DNA from 2 places in the Nocardia sp. NPDC056100 genome. Region 2 is predicted to be linked to the other one. Evidence: riboswitches for the same ligand, from Rfam matches in the RefSeq annotation. Region 2 holds a riboswitch; the other holds the start of a gene.
The links. Region 2 has a riboswitch for ZMP and ZTP ahead of ACFC0O_RS13700 (hypothetical protein). Riboswitches for the same ligand answer to the same signal wherever they lie in the genome.
Positions count from the first base shown of each region.

Region 1 (9,248 bases), on a different contig from region 2:
GTTCGAACTGCTCTGGGGCGCACCCGCGAAACCCAAACGCGGACCGAAACCCTCGCTCACGCTGGAGCGGATCGTCACCGAGGCCATCGCGCTCGCCGATACCGAGGGACTCGCGAACCTGTCCATGCAGCGCCTGGCCGAGCGCATCGGCTGCGCGAAAATGGCGCTCTACCGCTACGTGCCGGGCAAAACCGAACTCATCGCGCTCATGATCGACGCCGCCCTCGGCGCACCCCCGGAACCGATTGCGGCCCCGGCGAATTCGGCCGAACCGTGGCGCGACTACCTGCGGCTGTGGACCGAATCCATCGCCGAGCGCTACGACACGCACCCGTGGGCGCTGGAATTGACGCCCGGCATCCGGCCCATGGGACCGAACGAAATGGGCTGGCTCGAAAGCAGTCTCACCGCACTCGACGGCAGCGGTCTCGACGCCGCCGAACGCTTCGACGCCACGGTGCTGTTGATCGGCCACGCCCGCGCCCTGATCCAGCAGGTCGGCGGCGGCAACGGTGACGCGGATATGGAAGCGCAACTGATCGAGGAGATGGGTGCGGTGCTGGCCGAGCACGGCGAGCGCTTCCCACAGGTCGCCGCGGCGCTGGCCGAACAGGCCACCCGGCCGGACGAGGACACCGGCCGGAACAACGCCCTGAGTTTCGGCATCGACCGGATTCTCGACGGGCTCGGCGTGCTGATCGACAGCAGGAAGTAGCGATAGCGGGGCGTGGATCCCGGCCACAAGCATGCCGGGATGACGAAGGGGTGCGAAGTTGGGGGCGGTGGGCCGAAGGCCTATGGCCGCGCGGGACTTCGGCTTAGGCTCAATCCATGTCGGAGATACCTGAGTTGCAGCAGGATGCGGTCACCACGGTGCGGGAGTTCTTCGCCGCGATGGAGATGAAGGCCGTCACCGAGGCCCTCGAACTGGCCGATCCCGGCATCGTCTGGAAGAACACCTCGCTACCGGATGTGCGCGGGATCGATCGGGTGCGGTGGGTGCTGGACAAGCTCGCCAACCCGCGCTACGGATTCCGCGTGGATATGCACCACATCGCCGCGGACGAGGATGGCGTGGTGCTCACCGAGCGCACCGACTATCTGCGCTTCGGGCCGGTGGAGATCGCGTTCTGGGTGTGCGGCACCTTCGAACTGAGCGATGGCCGAATCACGCTGTGGCACGACCACTTCAGCTGGGAGAACTTCCTGCGCGGCACTGTGGCCGGACTGTTCCGGGCCGCGCTCTCCCGCTGAGGTTCCGCACCGAAACGCAAAACCGGCTGCCCCGAATCGGGACAGCCGGCGTATCCACGACGGTGTGGAATCAGGGTCGCAGGTGATCCAGTTCGGCGCGGGCCTTCTCACCGGCTTCGCTGAAGTCGGTGCGGGTGAAGATCTTCCACTGCTCGAGCAGCGGGCCGAAGACCAGCGCGGGCTCGTTCGCGCTGTCATAGATGCCCGCCTCGGCGAGCACCTCGTCACTGGTCTTGCCGTCGGCGAGCTTGACCACGGGCACGTGGAAGTCGGCGACGCGGTCCGCGATGGCGCGCACGGCCTGATCCGGAACCACGTCGAGCGCGGCCGCGACGATGTTCGCGAAGAACACCGCCTGCAGTTCGTCATCGGCGGCCAGGCGCTCGGCGATGGACGCGACGATCGGATTGTCCGCGGTGGCGGCGGTATTGCGATGCCGCACGGCCGCTGCCAACTCTTCGAACGCGCAGGTGGCCAGCACATCGATCAGGTGCATGGCGGGGCGGCGGAAGCTCTCGGTCATATGCGCCATGCGCAGGCGCTCGAGGCCGATCGGATCGACCGCGCGGGTCACCATGAGGTAGTTGCGGATCAGGATCTCGTGCCGGTTCTCCTCGGCGGTCCAGCGGCCGACCCAGCGCCACCAGGCGCCGGTCCGCAGGTACATGCCGATCTCCCGGTGATAGGAGGGCAGATTGTCGGCAACCAGCACGCTCACCGTGAGGGCGAGCTTGGAGACCTCGCTGAGCTCGGATTGCCCGGGCTCCCAATCGGTTCCGCCGAGGAACTCGAAATTGCGGCCGTCATCCCACGGCACGTAGTCATGGGGCTGCCATTCGGCGGCCGCCGCGATATGGCGGGTGAGGTTCGCCTCCACCTCTGCCGCGAGCCAGTCCAACAGTTCCCGGTCGGCCAATTGCTTCTGCACGGAGACAACCTAGCGGCTGCGGAGCAAACGTGGGGATCTTCGCCTCGCATTCACAATCGCTATCGCCGCCCCGTTGGTATCCGCACAGGAAAACGACGGGTCAGCGCGGTCCGGGGCGGGGAAGGCTCCGGACCGCGCCGTCCACTATCGGCTGGGAACGCTCACTTCTCGGTGACGGTGGTCTTGTTGTCGACCCAGGTGATGGTGCCGCCGGTGAACTCGCTCTGCTTACCGCCGGTGATATCGGTCTCGTCGGAGGTGGGGTAGCCGAGTTTGCCGCTCGGACCGCCGTTCTCCTCCCACGCCTTGCGAATCTCGCCCCACACCACGTGGATTCCGGTGGCCGGGCTGGAGACGATCGCGCCGCCCGCGAATTCCTGCATCTTGCCGCCGCCGGGGCCCTCCTGCTGTGCGCCGGTGGGCAGGCCGAGCGGGCCTGTCACGCCGCCCATTTCGTTGTACTTGGCCAGGAAGTCACCGGCGACGGTGACCTCCGCGCCATCGCGGGTGGCGATCTTGGTTTCGGTGGCGTGCTCGGTGGTGGTCTCGGCCATGACCGTGGTGCTGGTGGTCGCCGTATCGGATTTCGAATCCTTGTTGTCCTTATCGCAGCCCGCGGTGAAGGCGGTGATGACTGCGAGGGCCGCGATGAAACCGGCCGAACGTCGAGCGAAGGTGTGCATTGCATCCTCTCGATAACCCGGGCCAGCCACTCGGCAATCTTTCGGCGAATACACACTTCTCACCGAATCGACCGACGAGCAGGTATTTGACCGGAATATACCCTGCGGATTATGAGATGAAACACACGCCATGAATTTGCCCGACCGAGTCGACGAATCGACTCGGCCGGGCAAGGGTTTTCACGGGTTTCGAGCGGACCGGCAACGCTTACGCGTTGGGGCCGAACTCCTCCAGCATCTCGGTGACCAGCGCCGCGATCGGCGAACGCTCACTGCGGGTCAGGGTGATGTGCGCGAAGAGCGGATGCCCCTTGAGCTTCTCGATCACCGCGGCGACACCGTCGTGTCGCCCGACTCGCAGATTGTCGCGCTGGGCCACATCGTGCGTGAGCACCACCCGCGATCCACTGCCCAAACGGCTCAGCACCGTGAGCAGCACATTGCGTTCGAGGGACTGCGCCTCGTCCACGATCACGAAGGAATCGTGCAGCGACCGCCCGCGAATGTGGGTGAGCGGCAACACCTCCAGCATGCCGCGCGCCTGCACCTCCTCCATCACCTCCGGGCTGGCGAGCCCGTCCAGGGTGTCGAAGACGGCCTGCGCCCACGGCCCCATCTTCTCGCTCTCGGAGCCGGGCAGATAGCCCAGATCCTGGCCGCCGACCGCGTACAGCGGACGGAAGACCACCACCTTGCGATGGGTGCGGCGCTCCAGCACCGCTTCCAGGCCCGCGGTCAGCGCGAGCGCGGACTTGCCGGTTCCGGCGCGGCCGCCCATCGACACGATGCCGATGCTCTCGTCCAGCAGCAGATCCAGGGCGATGCGCTGTTCGGCGGAACGGCCGTGCAGGCCGAACGCCTCCCGGTCACCGCGCACCAGCTGCACCCGCTTATCCGGCGAGACGCGGGCCAGTGCGCTGCCCCGGGCGCTCAGTAGCCGAATACCGGTGTGGCACGGCATATCCCGGGCCTCATCCAGATCGATCACCGAATCGCTGTAGAGCTTGTCGACGATTTCGGAGCCCACCTCCATCTCCACCATGCCGGTCCAGCCGGAGGTGACGACATCCTGTGCGTGATATTCCTCGGCCCGCAGGCCGACCGCGCTCGCCTTGACGCGCATCGGAATGTCCTTGGATACCAGTACGACTCGCTGACCCTCGGCCGCGAAGTTGAGCGCGCAGGCGAGAATCCTGGAATCGTTGCTGTCGGTGCGGAATCCGACGGGCAGCACATTCGGATCGGTGTGGTTCAACTCCACCTGGAGTGTCCCGCCACCGGTTCCGACCGGTATCCGCTGATCAAGCCGACCGTGGGCCAGACGAAGATCGTCCAGCATCCGAAGTGCCTCGCGGGCAAACCAGCCCAGTTCGTGGTGGTGACGTTTTGCCTCGAGTTCACTGATGACCACGAGCGGCAGCACCACGTGATGCTCGCCGAAGCGTGTCAGTGCCCAAGGGTCGGAGAGCAGTACCGACGTATCCACGACGAAGGTTTTCAGTCCTGATTCGGACGACTGCGAGGCGCGAACTCCCGGACCTGTGGTGCGCGTGCCCCGGTTGGAGGCGGCGCTCGGTGTGGGAGCGTTGACGGAGCGTGCATCAGTCACGGTGGGCTCCTTTGCCACTCGCGCGGCACCGCGCAAGCGTTCTCGCTGGGCCGGTCGGGCTCTAGGGTCGTACGACCCGAGGGCCGGGTGCCGGCCCCCTCGCACTGAGTTGCTCAGTCACGATCAGGACCTCCCGTACGAACCACACCTACGCGGCCCGCACAACCGACGCTACATTCGAAATCGCGATCCGGCTTCCCGACTGGCAGGCACATTGGTGAAGAACTCGTTAACGCGCTCCCCCTCTGGGCGTTTCGTCCAATTCATCGAGCAGGATCGGGACGTGACTGTGCTCAGGCACTTTCACCGCCGTCACCAGCGTCAACGGTTCCGCGGCGGCCTCGCGGCGCAAACGCGCCAAAGCGGCCTGCGCCGGGTCCGCGGCGAGTTCAACTCGATACCGTGTCTCGAATTCGGCGCGTCGCGTGTCCGGATCGTCGTGATACCACTTCCGGAGTTCGTTCGAGGGCGTCACCTCCTTCACCCATTCGTCGATCGCCGCCGCCTGTTTGCTGACCCCGCGCGGCCACAGTCGATCCACCAGCACCCGGCGGCCGTCATCGGCCGCGGGCGCGTCGTACACACGCTTGACCCGGTACCTCGGTTGCTGTGCCATCGGTCCATTACAGTCGAGGTCATGGCCGATACACAGGAACTCGAGGCGCTCTCCACCAAGGATTTGCACGACCGGGCCGTGAAGCTGGCGGTTCGCCACGGTGATGTGAAGTTCCTCTGGGAGCTGCTCAAGTCCATCCCCGCCGCCGAGGCCGCCGCGGGCGATCTGGGCGAGAGCGAGGCCGACATCAAGTACGTGCTGCCCATGCTGGACGACTACGTACACGCGGGCGAAGGCGAGATCGGCGAGGTGCTGCGCCCGATGTACATCGACTACCTGACCAAACGCTCCTAGTCGATAGCTGTGCGGTACCGCCGGAACCGGTACCGCGATGGTGTTCGCGGGCAATCCCTTTCGGCTCTAGAATCCGGACATGACCGCTGAGACCACCCCGGAGCTGGTCGTCTATCGACGCCCGGGCTGCCCCTTCTGCGCTCGCCTGCGCCGGGTGCTCAATCGCAACGGGATCGTCTACAGCGAGATCGATATCTGGGACGATCCGGAGGCCGCGGCGTTCGTCCGCAAGGTCGCCGACGGCAATGAGACGGTGCCGACGGTGAAGCTGACAATCGGTGCGCAGGAGCGCTATTGGGTCAATCCGCGACCGCAGTGGCTGCTCACGGTGATCAACACCGACGCCCCCGCGTTGACCGGCGGGCCGAAGAGCTACTGGCCGATCCGCCGCGACGACCTCCCCCGCCCGCGCCCGCCGCAGGCCAACTGACCCCTCCGCAAAGTAGCAGGCCCGCAGCGATTTCGATCGCTGCGGGCCTGCTGTTGCCTATGGCTGGACTCAGCCGAGCAGACGCCAGTCCTCCAGGCCCTCGTAGAGGGGGAACTGCTGGGCCAGCGTGGAAACGCGCTGACGCAGCGAATCCAGATCGGCGGAGCCGGTGAGGGCGGCCGCGATGATCTCGGCGACCTCGGTGAACTCGGTATCGCCGAAGCCGCGGGTGGCCAGCGCCGGGGTGCCGATGCGCAGACCCGAGGTGACCATCGGCGGGCGCGGGTCGAACGGAACGGCGTTGCGGTTCACGGTGATTCCGATTTCGTGCAGCAGATCCTCGCCCTGCTGACCGTCCAGCTGCGAGTTGCGCAGGTCCACCAGGACCAGGTGCACATCGGTGCCGCCGGTGAGCACGTTGATGCCCTTGGCGGTGCAGTCGGCGGCGGTCAGGCGCTCGGCCAGGATCTTCGCACCGGACAGGGTGCGCTCCTGGCGCTCCTTGAACTCGGGTGTGCCGGCGATCTTGAACGACACGGCCTTGGCGGCGATGGCGTGCATGAGCGGCCCGCCCTGCTGACCCGGGAACACCGCCGAGTTCAGCTTCTTGGCGAATTCCTGCTTGGCCAGGATCAGACCGGAGCGGGGACCGCCCAGGGTCTTGTGCACGGTGGAGGACACCACATCGGCGTGCGGCACCGGCGACGGGTGCAGCCCGGCCGCGACCAGACCGGCGAAGTGCGCCATATCGACCCACAGGTACGCGCCGACCTCATCGGCGATCTCGCGGAAGGCCGCGAAATCCAGGTGCCGCGGGTACGCGGACCAACCGGCGACGATCACCTTGGGGCGGGTGTCGCGGGCGATCTTGCGCACCTCGTCCATATCGACGCGGTGGTCTTCCTTGCTGACGCCGTAGGCGTGCACCTCGTACAGCTTGCCCGAGAAGTTCAGGCGCATACCGTGCGTGAGGTGACCGCCGTGCGCGAGATCCAGGCCGAGCAGCTTCTCGCCCGGGTTCATCAGCGCCATCAGCACCGCGGCATTGGCCTGCGCACCCGAATGCGGTTGCACGTTGGCGTAATCCGCGCCGAACAGCTCGGTCACGCGGGCGCGCGCGAGATCCTCGACGATGTCGACGTTCTCGCAGCCGCCGTAGTAGCGGCGGCCCGGGTAGCCCTCGGCGTACTTGTTGGTGAGCACGCTGCCCTGCGCCTGCAGCACCGCGCGCGGCACGAAGTTCTCCGAGGCGATCATCTCGAGGGTGTCGCGCTGGCGGGCGAGCTCGCCGCCCATCGCGGCAGCGACCTCGGGATCGAGCTCAGCGAGGGACTGGGAATTGACAGAGGAGGTCGTCTGCGTCACGGGGCCGAGTGTATTGGCCACGCCCGGAGTGTCGGCCAGGGGGTTCTGTGTGTCTTGATGCTGATTCATCGCAACCTCCGTGCTCGGAGGATTCTCGGGGGTGCCGAAAGTCCTCACGCCCAGCACCCAGGCGCGCGGTGCGGGACTTCGGTGCTTCCCGGTGGTTACATCCACCTCAGAGTGCGCCAGTCGCGGTGGTGTCAGCTTATCTTGCAGCCGGCCATGCTTCGGACTCGCACTTCGCGACGCTCACATTCGGCGGATCGCGCCCGGGGTGAGGGGTTCGTCGAGGAGGCGGCGGAAACGCTCGGAGCGATCGGCTGCATCGGGGGCCTGATCGAGCCAGCCGCCGAGCAGGCGGTAGCCCTCCACATAGGTGGAGATGTAGGCGCGCCACAGGGGTGAGGACAGGAAGCGCAGGGATTGGCGGGCGCGCTCGGGGGTGACCAGGCTCCAGCGCTGCAGGAATTCCGCGACCTCGTCCTCACCGCGATGCCGGTCGTGCAGCAGTAGCGCGGCATCCTGGCGCACGCCCAGCAGTTTCGCCGAGGCGGTCGAAATGCGTTCCGCGCGTTCACCATCGAAGCGCAGCCCGAGATCGGCGTAGATCTCCTGCGCCCAGCGGCCCCAGCCCGGGCCGACGATCGACTTCAGCGCCAGATCGGCCAGCCCCTCGGCCATCAGGCACTGCGGGGTGTTGACCACGAACAGGGTCTGCTCATCCTGACCCGCGCCCACCAGTCCGGCTTCCTTACGGCAGTGCTCGGTGTGATGACCCGGATACGACTCGTGCGCGATCAGATGCGGCAGCTGCGACAGATGCTGTTTCAGGTCGGAGTTGATGGCCACGCGGGACTGATAGTTGCCCAGGTAGTAATTGAAGCCGGACCACGGCTTATCGCCCACCACTTCGTATTCCACGCGTTCGTGATCGGGCAGCGGATAGCGTTCGCGCACCAGCTCGCGCAGCGCGCTGGAGAACGCGTCCACGCATTCGCGCAGCCGTTCGGGCGGAATCTCATCGCCGCGGCGATGCGCGGTGATGCGGTCGAACAGCGATCCCTCACCCGGCAGCACCTCGTCGAGTTGCCGATGCGCTTCGCGATAGTCGTCCTCGTCACCGGGTGCGATATCGACGTCGAAATACGCGCGCACCTCATCGATGAAGGAGATGTCATCGCCCGCGAATTTCCGCGCGGAGCATTCCAGCGCGCGCAGGTGCGCGTCCAGGAATTCGGTGCGCTCGGGCGCGAGGCCCGCGTCCGGCAGGTCTTTCAGCAGCGCGGCGGCTTTGTGCGCGAGCGCGCGCGGCTCCGGCTTCGGCGCGTTCTCACTCGCCCGGCGCAGTGCCGGATCACCGGTGTAGGCATCGACGAAACCCTCCTCCAACCGGTCGAAAGCCAGACCGAGACGCAGGTATTCGGTGACCAGTGGATGCGCTGCCATAACAGGCGACTGTATTGGATCGCACGGCTTCCGGTGACGTGGACGCCGACGCGGCTATGGCATATGTCACGCCGGTTACTGGTGAGTAGCAACACCTGGTGTTCACCGCCCTGTTGGACCCGAGCACAATTCGGCTATGCGTGGAGTGGTTACCGGTTCGCCGGACTCGGCGGCGGGACGAACTCCGCGAGACTGTTGTCGCCCGACCCTGGGACGTGGATAAATGGCACGGATGAGCGAGCCGAGTCCCTACGTGGAATTCGACCGGAAGCAGTGGCGCACACTGCGCAAGTCGACTCCCCTGGTGCTCACCGAGGAAGAACTGACCGGCCTGCGCGGCCTGGGCGAGCAGATCGACCTCGAGGAAGTGGCCGAGGTCTACCTGCCGCTGGCGCGGCTCATCCATCTACAGGTCGCCGCCAAGCAGCGATTGTTCGCCGCCACCGCGACCTTCCTCGGCGAAAGCCATCCGGACCGCCAGGTGCCGTACGTGATCGGCGTGGCCGGATCGGTCGCGGTCGGCAAATCGACCACCGCCCGTGTGCTGCAGGCGCTACTGGCCCGCTGGGATCACCATCCCCGGGTGGATCTGGTCACCACCGACGGATTCCTCTATCCGACAG
Region 1 covers NZ_JBHJVY010000004.1:825,951-835,198, reverse strand. The annotation lists gene ACFC0O_RS34280 (TetR/AcrR family transcriptional regulator) at 1-715, shown strand, start outside; gene ACFC0O_RS34275 (limonene-1,2-epoxide hydrolase family protein) at 832-1,254, shown strand; gene ACFC0O_RS34270 (acyl-ACP desaturase) at 1,325-2,182, opposite strand; gene ACFC0O_RS34265 (LGFP repeat-containing protein) at 2,344-2,865, opposite strand; gene ACFC0O_RS34260 (PhoH family protein) at 3,074-4,366, opposite strand; gene ACFC0O_RS34255 (DUF488 domain-containing protein) at 4,704-5,090, opposite strand; gene ACFC0O_RS34250 (hypothetical protein) at 5,112-5,384, shown strand; gene ACFC0O_RS34245 (glutaredoxin family protein) at 5,464-5,814, shown strand; gene glyA (serine hydroxymethyltransferase) at 5,884-7,179, opposite strand; ZMP/ZTP riboswitch at 7,297-7,382, opposite strand; gene ACFC0O_RS34235 (DUF885 domain-containing protein) at 7,429-8,625, opposite strand; gene coaA (type I pantothenate kinase) at 8,849-9,248, shown strand, end outside.
Region 1: linked by a shared signal. The riboswitch ahead of glyA (serine hydroxymethyltransferase) and the one ahead of ACFC0O_RS13700 (hypothetical protein) in region 2 are both predicted to bind ZMP and ZTP.

Region 2 (9,248 bases):
CGAAATCGGCACCGACGCGGACTTCGCGAGCGAATAGATCTGCTCGCACCGGGCGGCAGACCCTACAGCCGACCGCGAAAAGGCCCCGCCCAGTCCGAACTGAGCGGGGCCTTCAGCTGGTCACAGTCCGCGGCCCGCTGATGTCGGCGACGGCCTCGAACGGGGTGCCACATCACCGCCGCCGAACGCCCTGGCCGCATACCGCGCTGACCGAACGAGCCAGCGCGATGCGGCGGAAGATCAATCAGCCGTGCCGATCCGACGTCGGACGAACTCACGCAACGCCGATGAACGTGGGCTCGTCGGCGCAGGAGTACCTCACTCGTGGGTCGTATTGCGCACCAGGGAGTGCGCGAGTCCGTGTCCCTCCTGGCGCTCGGTAGCCGTGGGGATTTTCGGTGGGGTCGTGTTACATGCCCGTAGGCCAGTCCTCCGAATATTGCGCAACGTCGTCGTCGGTCTGGCCCGTACTGTCCTGGCGGCGCGCGTACATCTCATCCAGTTTGGTGAGGTCGAGCTTGAGGTGTTCGTCAATAGTCAGGCCGTTGTAGTTGCCGCTGTACACAGGCAGAGCGCGAGTGGACGCTGTGGGAATGGCATACGCCGCGTAGAGCGCGATCAGGTTGCCTGACCCGTCCCGGATGGGCAGGGTCCGCGGGAAGACGTGAGCCTGCTCGCTGTTCTGCACCACAATTTCGGGTACATCTCCGTTGTATCGAAGCGTCAGGGCGGCCAACTCTTCTGGCTTGACCTCCGTGTCCGGGATGATGCTCAGTTCAGGGATAGCGGAGGCGCCGTCGGGTTCCATTGCTGCCAGTCCTTCTGTGGGAGTGGATATTCAGCGGATGCAGCCACCCGCCCCGCCTCAGTGTGACGCCACATCGGCGCGCGGTCTGCCCAACTGCGACAATCCTCGGAGCCGAAACATCCATGCAGGACTCGGCCCGGAATCCCGCGGGGGACGCAGCGCGCTGTTGCCGTGCTCGACGGCCACTTCGCGCAGTGTCTATCCGTTCTCGCGGGGCGATGAACGATTCCGTCAAACCCGAGGTGATGGGCCGTGGGCGAAAACGCACTCTATTGCCGCGTGGCGCGCGGACCGCAGCGGACCCTCGAAAGATCAACGGCCCGAGGCGACTCGGGCCGTTCCGGTGTCCGCAACTGCCGAATGCAGCGCGTTTCGGTCTGGTTGGCCGTTCGGTCGAGCGTGGGTTAGCGTGTGATCGATCGCGACTGGCGTTGCGTGGGCCGACCACGAGGAAGCGCAGTATCGGAGCGTCGTACGCCTGGGTGCTCCCCATCTCGAGACCAGAGACGGGGAGCACAATGGACTTGCGTTACGGCATGAATCCGCATCAAACCGCACGGGTTTCGACCGATGGTGATCATCTTCGAGTCGTGCACGGCTTCGCATCGATGATCAATTATCTCGACGCGCTCAATGCCTGGCAGCTTGTCGCCGAAGCGAGTCGCGCCACGGGCCACGTGTCGGCTACGTCGTTCAAACACGTTTCCCCGGCAGGCGCGGCGCTCGCCGGGCCGGTCGACGAAACCATGCGAGCGAGTTGGAGATTGGGCGACGGTGCGGTCACGGCGGCTTATGCGCGAGCCCGCGACGCGGATCCTCGCTCGTCGTACGGCGACATGATCGCGGTATCCGAGCCGGTCGATCACGAGCTCGTCGACATGCTGTCCGGGATCGTCTCCGATGGCATCATCGCCCCGGGCTATGCTCCCGGAACTGTTGCGGCACTTGCCCGTAAGAAAGGCGGCCGTTTCCTCGTCTTCGAGATCGATCCGACTTTCCGGCCACCGGAATCGGAGTCCCGGACGGTCTTCGGTGTCACTCTCGAACAGGACCGCGACAGTGTGCCGATCACTGCGGACCTGCTGCGGGTGGCCGACGGTCACACGCTGAGCGACAACGCGGTGACCGATGCGCTGCTGGGCATGATCACCGCCCGCTATACCCAGTCCAACACCGTTGTCTACGTCCGGGACGGAATGACTATCGGCGTCGGTGCGGGACAGCAATCACGCATCGACTGCACGATTCTCGCCGGAAGCAAGGCACGCACCTGGTGGACGCGGCGACACTCCGCCAAGCTCTCGGGCATCACTCTCATCTCCGACGGGTATCTTCCATTCCGCGACAACGTCGACGCCGCCGCCGAACACGGAGTTGAGTTGATCGTCGAACCGGGCGGCTCCCTCCGCTCAGACGCGGTCGCCGAGGCGTGTCGCGAACACCGCATTACCCTCGCCCGCACCGGAGTTCGACTCTTTCACCACTAGACCGCAGCAACTGGCCCAACCGGCCCCAACATCCGCTCCTGCCGCATGGCGCGTGGCTGGGAACTGCCGCACGCTGGCCCCGGATCCGCTGGATTTGGCCACGGATTTGGCATCCGGGCGTAGCGAAATCCAGCGGTCCGGGCAGGACGTGTTGGCTGACTTCCTGTGAACCGCTTCGGGATCGATAGCGGCCTTATTGTGCCCAGGGTGGGGCGAAGGTGTTGTCGCCGATGGTGCCGAGCATGCCGACCGAGGTGACGGCGGTGAAGGTGGCGATGGTGTCGGGTGAGGGATTGGTGATGACGAGCTTGGTGTTGGGCGGGACGGACAGGGCATCGCCGGGGGCCAGGTGGTGTTCTTCACCGGACATGGTGACGTGCAGGCCGATGGTGTGCGAGATGAACACTTCCTCGCGGGACATGCTGTGCTCGACGCTGATTGCCGCGGGGGCGGCGTCCACCCGCCAGATCGCCAGATCGGTGGATCCGCGGGAGGGGACGGCCAGGGGGCGGAAGGTGAACCCGTCGCTGGTGAAAACGGAGGCCTGGTCGAGGTTTACGACGGTCATGGGGATGTCCTTTGCTACAGGGTTCAGGCGGTCCAGGGCGGGGTGACGGTGAGCGCGTCCAGGGTTGCGGTGATACCCGCGGGCGCGCAGCCGATCACGGTGGCGGGCTCGGTGTCCGAGCCGTTGGACGCGCTGAACGGGGTGTGGGGCGGCACGATGACGGCGCTGCCGGCGTCCACCAGCAAGCCGCGACCGTTCAGAGTGACTGCGAGCCTGCCGGTTTCGACGACGAACACTTCTTCCCTGTCCAGGGTGTGCTCCTTGCCGGTCGACCCCGGTGGCATGTCGACGCGCCAGACAGCGAGGTCGACGGTCCCCAGCGAGGGGGTGGCCAGCGAGCGGCAGAGTGAGTCGCCGTTTCGGAACTCGGGGGCGTCGGCGAGTGTTGTTGTGCTCAAAGGGTTCTCTCCAGGTGATGAACAACGGAACCAGCCCTATTACCGTCGCGTGAGCTCCTTCTCGGAACAACGGCGTTGTGCGTATCGGCTCATAAGCACGACTTATTGAGAGCCGACACAAGTGCGATCGGACCCAATGGTTCAGCGCGACCGACGAAATTCCCGCAAACTATCGGGAACCACTCCTGTCGGCCCACCATCCCTCCCCGCAAGTTTCCTCGGTGCGGTGCGAACAGCATCCACAACAGCGCGTACCCGTGGCAGGGATCGGTTCGTCATCGAAAGCCGCTTGGCTCAGACCCCAAATTTCACGAGCACATGCTATTGATGAAAACCGCTGCCACGCCAAGGCATTGAGAGATTTGCACGCACTAAATGGCTCGGCCGCTCACCCAGTACATTGCCGATGACCGCGCTTGCCAGTACAGGCCGATTCGTCAGTCGGCTGTCAGGGTGCTGGGTGATTCACCGCGATACGGTATCCATCGGTATCCAGGCTGGAAGACGATGGAGCCATCTCCCAAACCGAGCTCAGCGTGTGTGGCCTCGGAGAGGACAAGGCCGTGTGGTGATGCCTCGCCCGGCTCGTCGAACCACTCTCTTTTGAGTTCGGCGGGGTCGATCATCCACTCCGGGTCCCAGCCGACCGTCGCGGCGACGTATCCGTCGAATGCGGCCAGCAGTTCGTATAGGTGGTTACCGAGCGCGGTCAGTTCCGCTGCGGTAAGAGCGAATCGGGGAACTGTGCCATCCAACGCGACACCGAACCCGACTGCCACCGGCAGAATCGACAACTCGATGAAGGGCCCGTCGGTACGCAGCAACGGCGCATGCAAAGGGATCTGGTGATCCCCCACTCCGAGGGGACCCCTCCCCGAGGTTCGGGAGCAGGACAACACTGCCGCACGTGCCGCGTCGATATTGTCGCCGAAGTTCACTACCAGTTCGAAGCAAATCGCCACGCCAGCCCCATCTTTCGCCTCACCCAACTGTATCGGTAACTGCGGGGGAGGTCCGACGACTGACACTCACCGCCGCGAGCCGAGGATGGGGAATGATGGTGTGTCATGAGCGATCTACCCCGACGCTGGGATCCGATGACGTCGGTCCGGCGCGACCTCAACGATTCGCTCTACCACGGTGACAGGTGGGCGGACCGGCACTGGATGAACGTGCCAGGCCCCTTCTACACCGGGCAGACCGATACCTGTTGGACCGGAAGGATTCACGCGCCGCGCAATGTGCTCTACGGGGGTGGGTACTACAACGAGTTCGTCTATCGCCAGCCGAAGTCGCCGGCTGAGGTCGAGGGCCTGCTGGCGGCAGCAGCGGACGACCCGTTCGACGGCTATGCCTCCGATGGAGACTCGCGCTGGACTCCCGCGGCTGTTCGGGCGTGGTGGAGTGGCCGCGATAAGGTCACCGAGCACCTTCGGCAGTTGCTCGCGGAGTACACCAAAGCTGGCGATATCGCCCAGAGAGTCGAAGCGGCAGAGGGTGTTCGCGACTTCCTAACCTACCTGGCGACCAACCTCGAAACCGACCTGCGGGAGTATGTGTTCAGGTTGGAGAACGATCGATACCCGACCGCCGACGATCCGCTGCCGACCCCTGTAACAGGGTCCCTCCCGACATCGCCACTCCTCGTGGCCGAGGCATCGCCTTAGTTCTGCGAACCAGATCCCAGCGTCACCGACGGGCTCGGAAGCCCGGTCGTGACGCGGTAGTCGGCAGCGGTGTGACTGCCGGTAATCCATTGCGCGAGTGTGGCGGTCGCGGATTCGAATGCCTGAATGAACGATTCCGGTGTTCCAACGAGCCATGACTGCGAACGGATCGTGTGGTAGCGGTGGTCAGTCTCGCACCAGCAGTCGATGTCGGTCGATATTTCCACTGCCAACGACGGTGGCTGCTCCCGAATGACGGACAGGTCGAACTCCACCCCGTCGCGCTGAGGACCGGAAGCGTATGAGAACGCGATACCGAAAACAACCCATCGCTCTCCGCTCTCGGTGTAGGTGACACGATCCGGAAACCACGTCCAACCAGAACGTCCGGGTGCCGGCGCGGAGAGGTCGATGCGCGCGGCCGCGCGACGGATTCGGGCCGCCTCATCTATGGAAAGGGCTGGCAACACTTTAGTGAGATCGATGCGGTCGAAAGGTCGAATCTCCACCGCGCCAGCGTAACTGGAGTGCGTCCGATCTGGCGGTCACACCGCGCGAATCTCCCCGTGCGAGACGTGAGTCGGCCCAACTTTCGGGGTACTCATTTCGGCAGATGGTGCTAGTCTTATTAGTATCATGCTGTGGTACATCGATCAGGCTTCCCGAGTCTCGTTGCACGAGCAGATCGCCGCATGCGTACGGCGTGCGGTGACCACTGGTGAGTTGGTGGTCAACGAACAGTTGCCACCCGCAACGGAATTGGCGGAGGCACTGTCCGTCGATCGCAATACCGTGCTGGCCGCGTACCGGCGACTGCGGGAAGAGGGCGTGGTGGACTTCCGGCGCGGACGCGGCGTGCGGGTCACCGCGTCCGCGCCGTCGACGGCTCCGATGGAGCAGGCCGTGCGGGGGCTGATCGATGTCGCGCGCAGGCATGGGTACAACAAGGCCGAAGTGCTCGGCATGATCGAGGAGTTGATGTGATGCCTACCGCGGCGGTCTATACGTGCCGTGCGACCAACTGGGTAATGCTGGTTATCGGCATCCCGATTGTGGTTCTCTGGACGATCATTTCGGTCAAGGACCCCGGATTGAACAACATTCTGGTTACCGCAGTCTGGCTCATATCCCTCCTGATCACAGCGGTCACCTCGACTCAGCGTGTCACCGCAGGTCCCGTCGGTCTGGCGGTGAGCCTGGGCCCTTTCGGTTTCCCCCGGGTGACCATCGCCCGCGCTGACATCGCTCACGCCGAGATCATCGATTTGCCGAGCGGGCCGTGGTCCAGTGCCGGGGTTGGTTGGCGACCGCGCCGCGGCTGGATGCTGGCCCTGAACACCGGCCCTGGACTACGTATCCGTACGAACAGCGGTCGGCGGGTTACGGTCTCGATGAGAGATCCCGCAGCCGCACTGTGGGCAATGGGCATCGCACCGTAAGCCCGTCCGGTTGCAGACCTCTCGTCGCTTCACAACGGTGCACGCCACCATCTCCAGTCGGTATCGGATCGAAACCCCGTGATACCAGCCACGATTCGAGCATCCAGAGCGGTTACGAGCCGACGTAATTCACGGGCACTGTGCGTGGGCAGAGCGTGCACGACTTGTTCGAGATGGTCGCGATTCTTGATGGATTCGGGATGACACTCGCGGAGGTCGCAGCCATGGTCAACCAGTTCTGCGTGGATATAGCGAGCTGAGCGGCCTGCCAGGGCACGCCATGAGCGGTATGCGAGCGCGGTCGCGTTCGGGTGGAAACGGATTCGGTCCAGTCGACGGATATCGGCGGCGCAAGATCCGGAGACCCGATCAATGGTGAGGAGGGGACGACGTGGGCGGAGTGGCTGCTCGGCCCGTATCGCTGAGGGCCGCCTACGCGGCATTGCCCTTTCGGTGGTAGATCATCGGAACACCATAGCGCCCATTACGGCGAGCTCATTCGAGACGCATGAGTACACCGAGTAGATCCAGCATCTGAGCATTCGATACTCCTCCCGGCACGCTGACTGAATCACACAGCGCGGCATCACTGGTGGGCCGAATATATGCTTTGCGGGGTATGCGATTGCCGACTACCTTGAGGCCGTGACCATTTCGCGTGGGAAAGGCGCCGTGCGCCTGAGCCGGTGACCCCCGGAACGCCCCCGGCCTCGGATCTGCTCCGGCGTGCGGGTGCGCTCAGGTCGCCAGACCGGTATCGAAAGCGCTTGCAGCGCAAACACATACCTGCTCTTAGTGAGATCAGATTCGACTATACCCCCGGACCTGATGGTGCCTTCCGGGTCATTCCCTACCTCGACACCATCCCTCTGACCGATCTCATCGACACCTTCAAGATCAGTACCGGTATACGGCTCACCGGAGGTCGATATATCGGTCTGGGCCTTCGTTCCCTGCGATCCGAGTCGGGTATGGCCCGCTTCCACGGATCCTCCGCTATTCCCGCCGACCGAACGACGCCCGTACTCGTATGCAGTTGTGGGCAACTGGGCTGTGGCGGACTGCTGACCCGTATCACCCCCACCAACAATCTCGTCGTGTGGAACTCTTTCGGCCCGCCGTACGACACCGACCGTGACTACCGCGCATTCGGCCCGTTCCTGTTCGACCGCGACCAGTACGACAGAGCGGTTCGAGCCTTCAGCATCGAAGCCGCCACCGCCGAATGATCATGTCGGGCAAGGTCGAATTACCTGTCGCTCACGCTAACCGGTCCGAGCCATCGTGAGCCACGAAGTCGTTCGGTCGATCTCGCACAAGACGTTCGCGACGCCGTAGGGATTCGGTGATCGCGTCCGAGCCGCTGACCTCGACCTCCGCCATGATCTTCTTGACCGCGAAATAGGTGCGGCCGGAAAGGATGAGGTCGTCGATCGGTGTGTTGTCGGGAGCGACCACCTGCTCTTGTTTGCGAAGCCGCACGAGCACCGGCTTGACCGACTGCAGCAGTCCACGTTCGAAACGTGCACTGTAGCGGCGTTTGTGGCCGGACTCGGCGTCAACGGCATCGAAGTCCAAAATGACCCGGATGTCGCCGAATCCATCGAAGTCGTCGAACGGCCCCAGATCGGAGGCCTCGAACTCCTCCTGTGTGCACGACCATGGCGTCAGGTCGGCGACCGATTCCAGCCTCGGCTGCGGAATCCCGTGCTTGCGGATCAGCCGACGGAAGACGTGCCGAGGCCCCTGCGGAAACTCCGAGAGTTCGATCTGGAGGCCGGGCCAGAACGATAGATCCCATCGCGCGTAGTGCGCGAGGTGTGCTCCATCCGGGTGTGACTCCTCGGAATCCGGTGCACCCCAAGCTGTTACGTACCCAGCGAGCGTTCCGAAATCGCTCGAGATCTCCGGCGATCGCCACCATTCCCCTGCGGCTGCGGCGTCGGCGTGCGTGGCACCGATCCGATCGAGCAGCTCTGCGACGGGAGCCGGGGCCGCCGTAACCATCGTGTGCAGCATGGCCAGTTGATAGTCGTACAGCGTTGACATGGGTTTGCCGCTCATCGTCTCCCCGTTCGGCACAATCCTTTTCGAACGTACCAGCAGGGCGCGAACGCGCTGGACCGTGCCGACGGCCACATGACCGGCACCCGGTTCGCCCCTCACCCGGCCGGGCCGCAGTCGGACCTGGTGCGATCGCATATGTCCAGCAAGCAGGGAATTACCAACGCACGGTGTGCCCTTCGCGATCCAGGTAGTGCAGCCCGCCCTTGCCTGCGACGGACTCGATGGTGCTCGCGACCCCGGGGATGGCCTCGTCGATGCTCAAACGTGCGTTGGGCCCACCCAATTCGGTCCGCACCCACCCGGGCGCCATCAACAGCAAGGTGCGGGGGTCATCGGCATGGCGCGCGGCGAAACCGCTCGTATCGGCCTCGCACGGTGCCGGTCACCTGCCACCCTCGGTTCAGGAACTCCGCGGCGAGCGCGTATCCCAGGCCCCGGGACGCACCGATGATCAGCGCGGATTTAGCTGCGGTGGCGGGCATATGTGCTCCTTCTGTCGAATGGTGAGCATTTGAGTGCCTGTGCGCTGCAACAGATCTCAGTCAGTCGAGACGTTCCTACGCAATCGGTCGATCAGCGGTCCACCGAACGTGGCCGACAATGGTGCGAGAAGCCAGGCGTACCACACATACGGAGTGAGCCACGCGAACGCCGCCGTGACGACGAAGACCGCGGCGACCGCCAACGAGGCGTCGGCGCTGGAACGGATATCCGCCGCGGCGACATTCTCCGCCAGCACGGACCGCCGCGCGGCCAGCTCCCGCACCACACCTTCGCTGCCGAACAGCAGCGCCGCGGTCACCGCGAACAGGCA
Region 2 covers NZ_JBHJVY010000002.1:447,388-456,635, forward strand. The annotation lists gene ACFC0O_RS13690 (hypothetical protein) at 1-37, shown strand, start outside; gene ACFC0O_RS13695 (hypothetical protein) at 410-808, opposite strand; ZMP/ZTP riboswitch at 1,220-1,299, shown strand; gene ACFC0O_RS13700 (hypothetical protein) at 1,327-2,295, shown strand; gene ACFC0O_RS13705 (hypothetical protein) at 2,489-2,863, opposite strand; gene ACFC0O_RS13710 (cupin domain-containing protein) at 2,887-3,261, opposite strand; gene ACFC0O_RS13715 (hypothetical protein) at 3,699-4,250, opposite strand; gene ACFC0O_RS13720 (ferredoxin) at 4,329-4,928, shown strand; gene ACFC0O_RS13725 (hypothetical protein) at 4,925-5,437, opposite strand; gene ACFC0O_RS13730 (GntR family transcriptional regulator) at 5,565-5,912, shown strand; gene ACFC0O_RS13735 (hypothetical protein) at 5,912-6,367, shown strand; gene ACFC0O_RS13740 (hypothetical protein) at 7,465-7,596, shown strand; gene ACFC0O_RS13745 (hypothetical protein) at 7,628-8,506, opposite strand; gene ACFC0O_RS13750 (hypothetical protein) at 8,589-8,744, opposite strand; gene ACFC0O_RS13755 (hypothetical protein) at 8,764-8,916, opposite strand; gene ACFC0O_RS13760 (TMEM175 family protein) at 8,973-9,248, opposite strand, start outside.